4 regions of the Stenotrophomonas sp. STEN021 genome follow, and region 3 is predicted to be linked to each of the others. Evidence: predicted binding sites of a transcription regulator. Region 3 holds the regulator's gene; each other region holds the start of a gene.
What was found. The regulator FliA, encoded in region 3, starts transcription of late flagellar genes. The targets are predictions, from matches to a motif close to TAAAGTTTNNCNNNCNNNGGCCGATAA.
Positions count from the first base shown of each region.

Region 1: the regulator FliA is predicted to act here: its motif matches at 1,631-1,657, upstream of ACVOL0_RS17515 (methyl-accepting chemotaxis protein).
Region 2: the regulator FliA is predicted to act here: its motif matches at 2,284-2,310, upstream of ACVOL0_RS11230 (flagellin).
Region 4: the regulator FliA is predicted to act here: its motif matches at 2,458-2,484, upstream of motA (flagellar motor stator protein MotA).

Region 1 is NZ_JBRREH010000096.1:9,895-13,589, reverse strand. Features, by position in the region: gene mnmA (tRNA 2-thiouridine(34) synthase MnmA) at 1-935, shown strand, start outside; gene hflD (high frequency lysogenization protein HflD) at 945-1,559, shown strand; gene ACVOL0_RS17515 (methyl-accepting chemotaxis protein) at 1,686-2,882, shown strand; gene ACVOL0_RS17510 (hypothetical protein) at 2,960-3,211, shown strand; gene ACVOL0_RS17505 (bifunctional diguanylate cyclase/phosphodiesterase) at 3,612-3,695, opposite strand, start outside.
Region 2 is NZ_JBRREH010000044.1:26,911-30,605, reverse strand. Features, by position in the region: gene flgK (flagellar hook-associated protein FlgK) at 1-981, shown strand, start outside; gene flgL (flagellar hook-associated protein FlgL) at 983-2,185, shown strand; gene ACVOL0_RS11230 (flagellin) at 2,551-3,695, shown strand, end outside.
Region 3 is NZ_JBRREH010000027.1:5,568-9,262, forward strand. Features, by position in the region: gene ACVOL0_RS07835 (protein phosphatase CheZ) at 4-624, opposite strand; gene cheY (chemotaxis response regulator CheY) at 624-1,016, opposite strand; gene ACVOL0_RS07845 (RNA polymerase sigma factor FliA) at 1,030-1,779, opposite strand; gene ACVOL0_RS07850 (MinD/ParA family ATP-binding protein) at 1,776-2,660, opposite strand; gene flhF (flagellar biosynthesis GTPase FlhF) at 2,647-3,695, opposite strand, start outside.
Region 4 is NZ_JBRREH010000149.1:39-3,733, reverse strand. Features, by position in the region: gene ACVOL0_RS20110 (DUF4031 domain-containing protein) at 1-45, opposite strand, end outside; gene ACVOL0_RS20105 (hypothetical protein) at 60-542, opposite strand; gene motB (flagellar motor protein MotB) at 610-1,563, opposite strand; gene motA (flagellar motor stator protein MotA) at 1,574-2,428, opposite strand; gene msrB (peptide-methionine (R)-S-oxide reductase MsrB) at 2,642-3,109, opposite strand; gene ACVOL0_RS20085 (classical arabinogalactan protein 4) at 3,176-3,616, shown strand.

The DNA.
Region 1 (3,695 bases), on a different contig from region 3:
ATATTCCATTTCATTTCCGCGATTTTTCCAGCGAATACTGGCAAGGGGTGTTCGAGCACTTCCTTGCCGAATACGCGGCTGGCCGCACGCCCAACCCGGACGTGCTGTGCAACCGCGAGGTCAAGTTCAAGCACTTCCTGGACGCCGCGCGCGAACTGGGCGCCGAGCGTATCGCCACCGGCCACTATGCCCAGGTCGACCATTCCGGTGGCCGCTGGCGTCTGCTGCGCGGTGCCGACCGTAGCAAGGACCAGAGCTATTTCCTGCACCAGCTGGGCCAGGCCCAGCTGGCGGCAACCCTGTTCCCGATCGGGTACATGGAAAAGAGCGAGCTGCGCCGCATCGCCCGCGAAGCCGGCCTGCCGACCCATGCCAAGAAGGATTCCACGGGCATCTGCTTCATTGGTGAACGCGATTTCCGCGAATTCCTTGGCCAGTACCTGCCGGCCCGCGAAGGTGAGATACAGGACCCCGATGGCCAGGTCATTGCCCGCCACCCCGGCGTGTTCTATTTCACCCTGGGCCAGCGCGAAGGCCTGAACATCGGCGGCGTGCGTGGGCGCCCGGCGGCGCCGTGGTTCGTGGTCGGCAAGGACGTGGCGCGCAATATCCTGTACGTCGATCAGGGCCATGACAGCCCCTGGCTGCAGTCCAACTGGCTGCGCAGCGAAACCATGCACTGGATTGCCGGTGCCCCGCCCGCCCGTGAATTCGAATGCACTGCGCAGACCCGCTACCGCCAACCGGACGAAGCCTGCACCGTGAAGGTGCGTGATGACGGTACGCTGGACGTGCATTTCGCACGCCCGCAACGCGCCGTCACCCCTGGCCAGTCGCTGGTGCTGTACGACGGCATGGAATGCCTGGGCGGCGCGGTGATCGCCGCCACCGATGCACCGTTGGAGCGCCGCTTGGCCGCCCCTGTTTCCCCTTGAGAGATGACCATGACTTTTTCCATCGATGACCGCGTACTTGCCTTGGCTGGCATTGCCCAGGCCTTGCAGCAGGTACGCCGCATCGCCGAAACCGGCCATTCGGAGAGCGCCGTGGTGCGCACCGCAATGGACAGCGTGATGCGTATTGATGCCAGCTCGCCGGCCGCCGTGTATGGCAGCGCTACCCAGGTAGAGCCCGGCCTGCGCCTGCTGCGCGACTATTTCCGCAACCAGGGCAAGGACGAGTTGCTGCCGCGGCTGGCGCTGTCGGTGATGCAGCTGGAACGCCGTTTCGTGCGCGAAGGCGCCACGGTCGACAAAGTGGAAGCTGGCATCGAGCGCGCCACCCGCATCGCCCAGGACCGCGCCGACAGCTGCCACCCTGACGTATTGAGCGCGATGGGCGCGCTGTATGCCGACACCATCAGCCAGCTCAAGCCCAAGATCATGGTGCAGGGCAACCCACACTACCTGGGCCAGGCGATGGTGGTGTCCGAGATCCGTGCGCTGCTGCTGGCGGCGGTGCGCTCGGCGGTGTTGTGGCGTCAATTGGGTGGCAGCTACTGGGACTTCCTGTTCTCACGCAAGGCCATGCTCGAAGCCATCGAGCACCGCCTGCGCTGATTTTCCAGGCCCGCAATTGCAGCGGTTGCGGGCCTGCATCGCAAAACCTCCCGGGATTCACGCCAGTGGGCTAAAGACACCCTGCCTACTGCCGATACTGCATTCGTGACTCTCCCGAGAACGTCCATGTATTCACGTATTGCAATCCGTTTGGCAGCCCCGCTTGTCCTCACCCTTCTGGTTGTGGTCGCTGCCGCCCTGTCCTGGCCCTCCGCGGCCCTGTGGGCGATCCTGACCACCATGGTGCTGAGCTGGCTGGTGTTTGCCTGGTGGAGCGTGCATTCGCAGACCCAGCGCTCGCCCGAGCATGCCAAGGTGTTGAAAGAGCAGGACCAGCTGCTCAATGAGCTGCGCAGCTTCGTCAGCAACGAAATCGATGGCTCGCGCAGCGAGATCGAGCGCGCCCGCGAGCTGATCCGGCAAGCGGTCGGTGGCCTTGGTGGCAGCTTTGATGCAATGAGCCGCAAGTCACGCCAGCAGAGCCAGGCTTTGGCTCGTATCGTTGACCGCGCCGGCGAAGAAGGCAGCGGTGGTGGCGGTGTGGACGTGGCCCGTTTCGCCCAGAATGCCAGCCATCAGATGGAACAGCTGGTGGAGGCCCTTGAGCAGGTCAGCGGCCAGAGCAGCAACACCGTGCAGCACATCGACCAGATGGCGCAGCACCTGGATGGCATCTTCGCCCTGCTTGAGGACGTCAAGTCGATTGCCGACCAGACCAATCTGCTGGCCCTGAATGCCGCCATTGAAGCGGCGCGTGCTGGCGAAGCCGGTCGTGGCTTCGCGGTGGTGGCCGACGAGGTGCGAAACCTCTCCGAGCGCTCCACCACCTTCAATGAGCAGATCCGCAAGCTGGCCCACAGCTCCAAGGATGCCATTGCCAAGGTGCGTGAGACCGTTACCCACATGGCTTCGCGCGATATGGACCGGTCCCGCGAAGCACGCCACGAAGCCGCCTCGATGCTGGACAGCGTGGCCGCCATCAATGCCTCGTTGGGCGACGGCATGCGCGAGATCTCCGAATGCGGCCGCGCCATCGACGGCAGTGTTGCCGAAGCCGTGCGCGCCCTGCAGTTCGAAGACATCGCCACCCAGGCCCTGGGCGGTGTGCATACCCATCTCGACCGTCTGGGCGCGATCAACCGCGAAGCCGTCGCCCTGCAGGAACTACTGCACCGCAACGGCGGCGTGTTCGATGGCGAGATGGTCAGCGCGCTGCAGCGTACCGGCAGCCGCCTGCGCGAAATGCGCGTGGAGTGGGAGCGCCCGCCGCACAAGCCGGTGTCCCAGCAGAGCATGGGCGCAGGCACGGTGGAGTTGTTCTGAGTTCACCCCGCACCCGTTCTGCAAACGAGCCCCGGCCCTTGGCCGGGGCTTTGCTGTTGCTGCAACCGCGCTGAATTATGCTGATACCCCGCTCCGCCGCCGACAGCAACGCCGAACCAGCACCGCAGGCTGATGACGTCATGCCTCTTTCCACCGCCACCAACGGCATCTCCTTGAGCCGACGCGAACAGCTCGCGTTGCTTGAACAGCGTGCACAGCAGGAGCTGCTGGAGCTGCGCGCACTGCGCGATCAAGCCCAGAGTCCCGGCCGCGCCGAGGACGTCGATTGGCTGACAAGCTGCATCGACTGGGACTTGTCCGTTCCCTGATACACCTCTCGCGATGTGCCGCGCATAGACGGGCTACATGTGCCTTTTTGTGGGAGCGGCGTCAGCCGCGAAGCAAGGGCATCATCAGATGAAGGCCTGTCAGCATCGCCAGCTTCGTGGCTTACGCCGCTCCCACATGCAATGAACAACCTGGCCCCGGCCAGCGCAGAAGCAGCAGAGGGCTGATGTCCTGCAGTCTTTGCCGGGCCACATGTCTTCACACATCGCAGCTTCCCTTGCCGGAGCGGCTTCAGCCGCGAAGCACAGACATCATCAGATGAAGGCAGGCGAGCAACACCAGCTTTGCGGCTGATGCCGCTCCCACATACAAACAGAAAGGCAAAGAAAAAGCCCGGCTGCGGATCACGCAGCCAGGCTTGGTTGTTTGCTTTGCCGACAATCAGTGGGTCGCGCTGATGGTCGTGATCGCCCCCAGATTCGGCAGCTCAAGCAACTCGCCCGGACCGCTGCGCAACCACTGCAC
Region 2 (3,695 bases), on a different contig from region 3:
GCGCAGACGTTCAACCAGGCCCATCGCGAAGGCATGGATCTGTACGGCGAGATGGGCAGCGACTTCTTCAATCTCGCTCCGCCCAAGATCAGTGGACACAACGGCAACACTGGCAGCGCCACTCTCACTGCCAGCTATGGCGATCTGTCCGCCTTGGATGGCCAGAACCTGCTGCTCAAGTTCAACGGCACCAGTTGGGAAGCAAGCCGCGCCGATACCGGTGCAGGGCTGGCAATGACCGGCACTGGAACCGCGGCCGATCCCTTCGTCGTCAATGGGGTGCAGTTCGTCGTCAGCGGTACACCGTCGGCCAACGACCGCTTCCTGCTGCAGCCAACGGCCGCAGCCACCAACGGTTTGTCGGTTGCCATCACCGACCCTTCGCGCATCGCCGCAGCCAATCCGATCAAGGGCTCTGGTGCCCTGTCCAATGCCGGCACTGGCGTATTGGGCAAACTCGATGTACTCGACGCTGGCAACCCTGCACTGCTCAACCCGGCCAGCATCCAGTTCACCAGTCCCAATCAGTACACCATCGACGGTGCGGGACCATTCCCCTACACCCCCGGCCAGGTCATCAGCTCCAATGGCTGGAGTGTGGTGCTGGACGGCAAGCCAGCCACCGGTGACAGCTTCAACATCGGCAAGACCGCAGCCGGCTCCAGCGACAACGGCAATGCATCGCGCATGTCGGGCGTGGAAGATGTCAAGGCTTTGAGCGGTGGCACCGTAACGCTCAACGGCGCGCTTGGCGGGCTCACCACCCAGGTGGGCTCGGCTGCCCGCGCGGCGGATTATTCACTGCAAGCCCAGCAGGTCATCAACGCCAATGCCAAAGCCAGCCGCGATACGGTGTCTGGTGTCAATCTCGACGAGGAGGCCGCAGATATGCTCAGGCTGCAGCAAGCCTACCAGGCCGCATCACAGTTGATTTCGACGGCCGACACCATGTTCCAGACCATCCTGCGCGCGGTGGGCTGAGATGAATAGCCGAATTTCCAGCAACATGGTCTACGACCAGTCCGTCTTCCTGATGCTCTCCAAACAGCGCAAGCTGGCACACCTGGAACAACAGCTGGCTACAGGGAAGAAAATCATCACCGCCAAGGATGACCCGGTCGCCTCCGGCACAGCGGTTGGCCTGGACCGGAGCCTGGCCGCACTGGAGCAGATGAAGCTCAACGGCAGCGCCGTGCAGAACCGGCTGGGTCTGCAGGAAAACACTCTTGCGCAGGTCAACGACATGATGGGGCGGGTAACCGAGCTCACCATCTACGCCAACAACCCCGGGCTTGCCGCCGCTGACAAGAAGACACTAGTGGCCGAGATCAGTTCCATCCGCGATGGTTTGTTGGCGCTGGCCAACGCCACCGACGGCACCGGCCGCTATCTGTTTGGCGGCACCCAGGATGGCAGCCCGCCTTTCAGCCGGGTCAATGGCAGCGTGGTCTACAACGGCGACCAGACCCAGCGGCAAGTTGAGGTTGCACCCGACACTTACGCCAAGGACGCGCTGCCCGGCAGCGAGGTCTTCCTGCGGATCCCCACGGGCGATGGCGCAGTCGATGCCAGCGCAAATGCGGGCAACACCGGCACCGCAGTGCTGACCAACGTCGGCCGCGATGGCAACGGTGGCTGGGACGGCACCGCGTTCAGTATCCGTTTCACCGCTGCCAACCAGTACGAAGTACTTGATGCTGGCGGCGCGGTGACTGCAACCGGCACCACGTCGAGCGGCGAGGATATCGTGGTCAACGGCGTGCGCCTGCACATCGATGGCAATGCCGCAGCAGGCGACGCTTTCAATGTGCAACCCGCCACCAGTCGCGACATCTTCGCCACGCTGGACGGTTTGATAGATACGCTGAACAGCGACACCGGCACGCCCGCGCAGATGGCGGCGCAACAGAACCTGCTGCAAGGCGCATTGCGCGATGTCGCCCGCGCCTCGGAACGCTTGATTGACGCCCGCGCCTCCGGCGGTGCCCAGCTCAAGACCCTGGACGATGCGTCGGCGATGCGTGAAGCCAACAACGTGACGATCAAAGGCACGCTCTCGCAGCTGCGTGACCTTGATTACGCCGCCGCCATCAGCGAGTACCAGCTGGAAAGCACCGCATTGCAGGCGGCACAGACCATCTTCATGCAGATGCAACAGATGTCGTTGTTCCAACGCCTGGGCTGAGCCCAGCCGCCCTGCCACTCAGTGTTGACGAAGGGCCGCGATGCCACAGCATCACGGCCTTTCTGCTTTGTGGCTCAAGTACCTGTCCTTGGTGCCGCTAAGGCTGTCCCGTTACGGGCCGATCACCTCCCCCGCGGATACCCCGGCAACCGGGAGTGACGCTCCGCATCCGGCCGTCCATCTGCGCCCGTCCGAGGGATTCGGCAACGGTGTCCGCACACGCCATCGAGCGAATCCAAATTCCCTTCTAAAGGTTGTTGACAGCGCGCCGTTATTCCTTTTGCACCAGCGAAATGCACGACCAACAAAACAAAACAGCGGCGGCACTTCGCTTCACCAACGGGATTCCATAAGGGAGACGACCCATGGCACAAGTAATCAACACCAACACGATGTCGCTCAACGCTCAGCGCAACCTGAGCAGCAGCGGCAGCTCTCTGGCCACCACCATCCAGCGCCTGTCCTCAGGCTTGCGCATCAACAGCGCCAAGGACGACGCCGCCGGTCTGGCCATCAGCGAGCGCTTCACCACCCAGATCCGCGGCCTCGATGTCGCCATCCGTAATGCCAATGACGGCATTTCGCTGGCCCAGGTCGCCGAGGGCGCGCTGAGTGAAGTCGGCAACAACCTGCAGCGCATCCGTGAGCTTGCCGTGCAGGCCTCCAACGCAACCAATTCGGCCACCGACCGCAAGGCCCTGCAGGCCGAAGTGACCCAGCTGGTCAGCGAAATCGACCGCGTCGCCAAGCAGGCCGACTTCAATGGCACCAAGCTGCTGGACGGCAGCTTCACCAGCCAGCTGTTCCAGGTGGGCGCCAATGCCGGCCAGTCCATCGCGATCGACAATGTGGTCAATGCCAAGGCGGATTCGCTGGGTAACAGCAAGTTCGCAGCAGCCAGCATTGGCGGCACCCTCCCCGCGATCGCCACCCCGACCACGGTCGCCGGACTGACGATCAACGGCATCACCATCGGCGACATCACCGGCGGCACCACCAGCGAACTGGCCTCCTCGGCTGCCGCACAGATCAACTCCAAGATTGGTGAGGCCGGCGTCTACGCTGAAGTTGTCACCACCATCGGCCCCCCGGACACCTACGCATTGAAGCTGACCCCGGTACAGGCAGACCGTGACCTGGTGATCAGCGCCAGTGCCCCACTTGGCCTCACCGCCTCCACCGCTGCCGCCCCGACCTCGGTTGCCGCCACCGCCCCCTCCACCTACGTCGCGGCGCTCAACGTTTCCGACTATGTGGGCGCACAGAAGGCGCTGGGCATCGTTGACAAGGCACTGGAGTCGATCAACAGCGTGCGCGCCGACCTTGGTGCCATCCAGAACCGCTTCACCTCGGTGGTCGCCAACCTGCAGACCTCCTCGGAAAACCTGTCCGCCTCGCGCAGCCGCATCCGCGATACCGACTTCGCCAAGGAAACCGCCGAACTCACCCGCACCCAGATCCTGCAGCAGGCCGGCACGGCCATGCTGGCCCAGGCCAACCAGGTTCCACA
Region 3 (3,695 bases):
GATTTACAGCCCCAGGTCCGAGAGCAGGTCGTCTGCGTCCACCTGGGACACGGCGTGGCGGTCCAGGCCATTGACGGCCGGGCCAGCCAGGCCCTGGTTGCGTGCATCTTCTTCCGGCGGCGGCAGACCAAGCGCACCAAACCCTTCATGCACGCGGCGGACGATGCCAACCACGCGGCGGATGATCTGCCCGGTGAGGTCCTGGTAGCTCTGGGTCAGGGCGACTTCGGTGAGGTTGTGGCGGATGCGTTCGAGGATCTCGCCCTGTTCGGCATTGAGCCCGTCCGCACGCAGGCGCTCGGTCAGTGCGCGGCATTCTTCGGCCAGATCCAGGGTGCGATGGGTGGCCTGCTCGGTCATCTGCACCACGTGGTCCAAGCGCGCGCAGGCATCATCCAGCTCGCCGGCTTCGCTGGGAACGCTGGGCAGCTCGCCCAGTGCCTGGCCCAGTTCGCGTGCAAGACGGCCCAGCCCGGACATCATTGGCTGCGCACGCAATGCCGCCAGCGCATCGATTTCCCGGCGCCAACCGGCTTCATCGCCGCTTTCCAGTGCTGCCAGTGCGTCCTGCAGGCGCTGCACCAGGGCCGATTTGTCGCTCAATGCTTCGCCGAGCTGGTTCATCAGGCGCTCGCTGCCAGGCGTTCGAAAATCTTGCCGAGTTTCTCTTCCAGCGTCTGCGCAGTGAACGGCTTGATGATGTAGCCGTTCACGCCGCTCTGTGCAGCCTCGATGATCTGTTCGCGCTTGGCTTCGGCGGTAACCATCAGCACCGGCAGGGTCTTGAGCTTGGCATCGTTGCGGATTGCCTTGAGCAGCTCGATGCCGGTCATCACCGGCATGTTCCAATCGGTGACGACGAAATCGAACGACTGCGTCTGCAGCATCGACAGCGCGGCATGCCCGTCCTCGGCTTCGGCGGTATTGGTGAAGCCCAGATCGCCGAGCAGGTTCTTGACGATGCGGCGCATCGTCGAGAAGTCGTCAACGATCAGGATGCGCATGTTCTTGTTCAAAAGACTTTCCTCTTCATGGTTCTTCGAGCCCGGCGTCGGCCGCCTCGAAAATCTTCAGTCGGCCACGCAGACGCAGCGTGGCCTGGCCGTGGATCTGACAGACGCGGGATTCGCTTACGCCCAATACCGCGCCAATTTCCTTCAGGTTCAATTCCTGCTCGTAATACAGCGACAGCACCAGCTGCTCGCGCTCGGGCAATTGGGCGATGGCCTTGCCCAGCTCGGCGCCGAACTGGCTGCGTTCCAGCACTTGTTGCGGGTTGGGGCCGCCGGTGGTCGGGGTGTCCAGCTCGCCCTGGTCTTCGATGCGCGACTCCAGGCTCAGCACCTGGCCGCGCGATGCGTCTTCGACCAGACGCATGTACTCAGGCAGTGGCAGGTCCATCGCCTCGGCCACTTCGCTGGCGCTGGCCGCACGGCCGCTGCTCTGCTCAAGCCTGCGGATGGTGGCGGCGGCGTCGCGGGCGCGGCGGTGCACCGAACGCGGCACCCAGTCGCCGCGGCGGATCTCGTCGATCATCGAACCGCGGATGCGGATCGATGCATAGGTTTCGAACGAGGCGCCCTGTTCGGCGTCATAGCTGCGCGAGGCCTCGATCAGGCCCATCATGCCGGCCTGGATCAGGTCATCGACCTCGACGCTGGCCGGCAGGCGCGCAGCCAGATGATGGGCGATGCGGCGTACCAGGTCGGCGTGGCGGGCGATGCAGTCATTGGCCGCGCTGCGCTGGACTTCACGGTATTGGGCGGCTGCATTGTTCATGCCTTCACCTTCTGCTGGATGATGCGTTCCAGGAAGAATTCAACGCCGCCGCGCGGGGCGGTTGGGGCTTGCCAGCGCGCGGTGCGACGGGCGATTTCGTTGATGGCCAGCGAAGCCGGCGCGGAAGGATAGAGCTTGACCACCGGCTGCTGACGCTGCACCGACAGGCGCAACCAGTCGTCCTGCGGCACGCAGCCCAGGTAGTTCAGTGAAACGTCGATCAGGAACTTCTCGCAGACCCGTACCAGCTTTTCATACAGGGCGCGGCCTTCGTTTGGGTCGCGGACCATGTTGGCGACGACCTGGATACGGTCCACGCCGCGCTCGCGCGAGAGCACCTTGATCAATGCATAGGCGTCGGTGATCGAGGCGGGTTCGTCGCAGACCACCACCACGGTGTCCTGGGCGGCCTGGCAGAAGGTCAGCACGCTGTCGGTGATGCCAGCGGCGGTATCGATGATCATCACGTCGAGCTCGCGTTCGAGCTCGGAGAAAACGTTGACCAAGCCGACATGCTCGGCCGGCTGCAACTCGGCCATGTGCCGACGGCCCGAGGCGGCCGGCACCACCAGCACACCGTTCGGGCCTTCCATGATCACTTCGTCCAGCGTGGCGCGCCCGGCGACCAGGTCGGCCAGGGTGTGCTTGGGCTGCAGGCCGAGCACCACATCGATGTTGGCCAGGCCCAGGTCGGCATCCAGCAGCAGGGTACGTTTGCCCATGCCTGCCAGTGCCACGGCCAGGTTGGCCGAGACATTGGTTTTACCTACACCGCCCTTGCCGCCAGTCACCGCGATGGTGCGTACCGGACCAGCCGGTTCGTGCCGGGTAGCCGACAGGGGGAAGGTGTTGGTCAGCTTGGCGTACTCACGCGACTGCATCGTTCAACTCCGTGTTGCAGGGCATATCGGCCGCGCGGCGCAAATCTTCAAGGCGAAGTACGAGATTTGCGGCAGAGGCCCGATAAAGGTCTTCCGGAACGTCCTGGCCGTCGGTCACCCAGGTGATCGGCAGGCGGTGATCGACCGCTACCGACAGCGCCGAGCCGAAGCGGCCGGTCTCGTCCAGCTTGGTCAGCACCACGCCCTGCGGGTTGGCGGCGCTGAAGCGACGGACCACTTCGTCCATGTCCTGGAAGGCCGTGTTGGCGGGCAGCACCAGCAGGGTGCGGATCTGACCGGCTGCCCGCAGCCACTGCAGCTGGGCAGTGAGAGCGCGGTCGCGCTGGCCCAGACCGGCGGTGTCGATCAGCACCAGCTTGTAGTCGGCCAGCTTCTGCAGCAGCTGGTTCAGGTCGGTGCTGCTATTGGCCTCGTGCACGGCGATGCCGAGCTGGCGGCCGAAGCCGTACAGCTGCTCACGCGCGCCAATGCGCTGGGTGTCGGTGGTGACCAGGGCCACGTCGCGGGCGGCGTGGGCTTCGGCGAAGCGCGAGGCCAGCTTGGCGATGGTGGTGGTCTTGCCAGCGCCGGTGGGGCCGACCAGGGCGATCACGCCACCGGTCTCCATCGGATCGACCGGGGCGATCGGCAGTTTTTTGGAGATCAGCCCCAGCATCAGTCCACGGGCGCGGCTGGGGTCGATATCGGCCGGAATCTGGGTGGCGACATCGCGGGCCAGGCCGGCGTCGAAGCCGTACTCGTCCATCAGGTCCAAGGCATTGGCGCGTACGGCGCTGCCGCGCAGGCGCTCATCGGTGAAGCGGTTCATCTCGCGCTCGATCAGATGGCGCATGCCGGCCACTTCCTGACGCAGCTGGCTGAGCTGCTCGTCATCGCGGGCGATGACTGCTGGACTGGTGATGACCGGGCTGACCGCTGCGCTGCTGGCGACAGTTGTCGGTGTGGCGGTTTCGATGGCGGCGACGACCGGACCTTCAACCGGCTGCGGGGCCGCGAACGGAGCGATCGCGGCAG
Region 4 (3,695 bases), on a different contig from region 3:
CTCACCGCGCCAGGGATGTACCGCATCGTCGATATAGACCGTCACGTTCGGCCCTGGACTCAGGCCTTGGACTTGTCGTCGTCAGCCGGCACTTCTTCGGCAATCGCGATGGTCTCGCCTGCGACGTCTCCAGCTGCCGCTTCAGCGGCTTCTTCGCCTTCGATGCCTTCAAACTCGGACACCAGGCCGGCCAGGTAATCGTCGGCGGTCTTGCCTTCGTCAGCGGCCAGGTCGTCGATCATCTGCTGCAGCGCTGCGGAGTATTCCAGGGTGACCTTGCGGCCTTCCTTCTCCTGCACATTGGCCAGGTGCTTGAGCATGGCCAGCATCGGCACCGGGTTGTCGGCATTGCCCATGGTCTGGCCGCCGATGGCCAGCAGCCACTCATTGCCCTGCAGGCCGATGGCGGCCACGACCTGGCCTTCTTCGTTGACCAGCACGGCGTGGTTCTGCACCTGCTGCTGGGCGTTCAGGCGGGCGAACGGGCGGCGCGGGGCCTGCTTCTTGCGCTTGTCGCGCTTGGCTTTGGAGAGCTTGGACATGATGTTCGGCTAATAGGAAAACGACGCCCATTGTAGGCGCAGCGCGCCCCTGCTGCCGGAACGGGGCTCAACCGGGGCCGTCGCTGATGTCATCAGCCGGAGCCGTAGCAGCGGCCGCCGGGACGACGGTGGCCACCGGGACCGGCAGGCTGTCGGCCTGGTTCAGTGCCGCTGCTTCGGCTTCCTGGCTCATCACCACGATGCTGATGCGGCGGTTGATCGGGTTCTGCGGATTGGTCTTGTCAAACAGTACCGACGACGCCAATCCGACCACACGCGCCACCTTGGCCGGGTCCATGCCGCCTTCCAGCAGTGCACGTCGCGCGGCATTGGCGCGGTCCGCACTCAGCTCCCAGTTGCCGTAGCCCACCTGGGTGGAATAAGCGGTGGTATCGGTATGGCCGGTGAGGCTGATGTGGTTGGGCACCTGGTTGATGTAGCGCGACAGCTCCACCAGGATCGTCTGCGTGTACGGCATCAGGCGCGCGCTGCCGAGGTCGAACATCGGCCGGTTCTGCTTGTCCACGATCTGGATGCGCAGACCTTCCGGGGTGATGTCCAGCAGCAACTGGTCCTTGAACGGCTCCAGCGCCTGGCTCTTGCTGATCGCTTCCTGCAACTCCTGCTTCAAGGCTTCCAGGCGCTGCTTGTCGCGCTCGCGCTCCTGTACCGGCGTGGGCACCGCTTCCTGCCGGTTCTGGAACGGATCATTGCTGTTGCCACGCGACACGTCGGTGGCACCGCCGAGCTTGATCATCGAGGTGCTGGCGCCGCCGGGGCCGGCCATGCCCGGCGCCGGCGTACTGCTGCTGCCGGCCAGTGGGCTGGGATTGCGGAAGTATTCGGAAATTGCAGCGCGCTCGGGCTTGGTGGTGGCGGCCATCAGCCACAGCACCAGGAAGAAAGCCATCATCGCGGTGACGAAGTCGGCGTATGCCACCTTCCAGGAGCCGCCGTGATGGCCGCCGCCCTGGACTTTCTTCACCCGGCGCACGATCACCGTGGGTTTGGTCTCGGTCATGGCGCTCGCCTTACTTGACCGACTTCAGGTGTTGCTCGAACTCGCTGAAACCCGGACGCAGTGCCGAAGGCACGGTCTTGCGGGCGAACTCCAGCGCGATCTTCGGGTTGTAGCCACGCAGGCAGGCCAGCAGTGCGGTTTTCACTGATTCGTAGATGCGTGCGTCCTGCTCGGCGCGGGCTTCCACCGCTGCAGCCAGTGGCCCGATGAAGCCATAGCCGAGCAGGATGCCGAGGAAGGTGCCGACCAGCGCCCCGGCCACGTGCGCACCGACTTCCTTGATGTCGCCGCCGATCGCGCCCATGGTGATGACGATGCCAAGGACCGCGGCGACGATGCCGAAGCCCGGCAGACCGTCGGCTACCTTGTTCAGCACGTGCGCAGGTTCCAGCGCTTCGTGGTGGTGCTTTTCCAGCTCCAGCTCCAGCAACGGTTCCAGCTCGTGCGGCTCGATGTTGGAGCCGATCATCAACCGCAGGCAGTCGGTGATGAAATCGAGCAGGTGGTGGTCGGCCAGGACCTTGGGGTAGTTGGCGAACACCGCGCTGTCCTGCGGGTTCTCGACGTGGTCTTCCAGCGCCATGAAGCCTTCGCGGCGGGCCTTGTTGAGCAGTTCGTAGAGCAGGCTGAGCACGTCCAGGTAGTCCTGGCGCTTGTACTGTGGGCCCTTGAACACGCTGACGGTTGCCCGCAAGGTCTGCTTGACGGTCTTGAGCGGCGTGGCGATCAGGAACGCGCCCAGTGCCGCGCCACCGATGATGACCAGTTCGTAGGGCTGCCACAGCGCGGCCAGGCGGCCATGCGCACCGACGTAGCCGCCCAGGACAGCAAAGATGACAACGAGCAGGCCGACGATGATGAGCATGGGGGCAGACAAGGGATGGGGATATCCCGTTGTCGGCCGTCAGCGGAAAATCTGTAGCGCCGAGCCATGCTCGGCTGGGTGCAGCAAACCCTGTAGTGCCGAGCCATGCTCGGCTGAGGCTTTACCGGTAACGCTCCTGCCGAGCATGGCTCGGCACTACAGGGTTTGCTGCACCCAGCCGAGCATGGCTCGGCGCTACACCTGTGCTTACGCTTACGCAGCCGGCTGCGCCTCGGCTCCACCACGCTGCAGCGGGTCCGGGTAGGGCTGGCCGTTCTCGACAAACCCCAGTGACACCGAATTCAAGCAATGCCGTTCAAAGGTCGGCGGCGGACCGTCCGGGAACACGTGGCCCAGATGGCTGCCGCAACGCGCGCAGACGATCTCGGTGCGGATCATGCCGTGGCTGATGTCGCGGATCTCGCGTACATGTGCCGGATCGAACGGGGCAAAGAAGCTCGGCCAGCCAGTGCCGGAATCGAATTTGGTACTGGAGCGGAACAGCGGCAGTGCGCACAGACGGCAGCAATACACCCCGTCGCGCTTGTTATCCAGGAACACGCCGCAGAACGGCGCCTCGGTGCCGTGATGCAGCAGCACGCGCTGTTCTTCGCTGCTGAGCCCGGCGATCAGGGCATCACGTTCGGCATTGCTGGGAGGGGACAGGTCGAAGGCGGTCATGGCGCGACATCCGTGGGGCAGGTAGCAATGGTAGGGGCGGGCAGGGGCCAGTCCAAGCGCGCATTCATGGCCGCGCAAGCTGTGCCGGCGCATGCTCGGCTGGTGGACGAACGGGAGGTGCCGATGAAATCGATGGCGTATCCGCTGCTGGTACTGCTGGCGATCATGCCGATGTTCGCTCGGGCGCAGCTGCAACCGCCGCCGTCACCGACGGCAACGCGTCCAGTAACGCTGCCACAGCCGTCGCAGCCGCCCGCAACAGGGCGCCAGCCAGATGCGTTGCCGCCAAAGCCGATCACCAAACCCAAGTCGGCGCCGAAGGCCAAACCGATCACCCAGCCGGTGCAGCCGGTACGGCCGATTTACGACAGCAAGGGCCAGCCAGCGCCACAGATGCGTCAGACCAGCCCAGGCCGGGTACTGGATACGCGCACCAATCGCTACTACGACACCGTGCCCAGTGGGCAGGGGCAACAGGTAGTGCCGCCGCCGGCCGGTACGCGCTGAACCTGTAGCGCCGAGCCATGCTCGGCAGGAGGCTTTACCGATAGAGCGTCCGTGCAGTGCCGAGCCATGCTCGGCAATG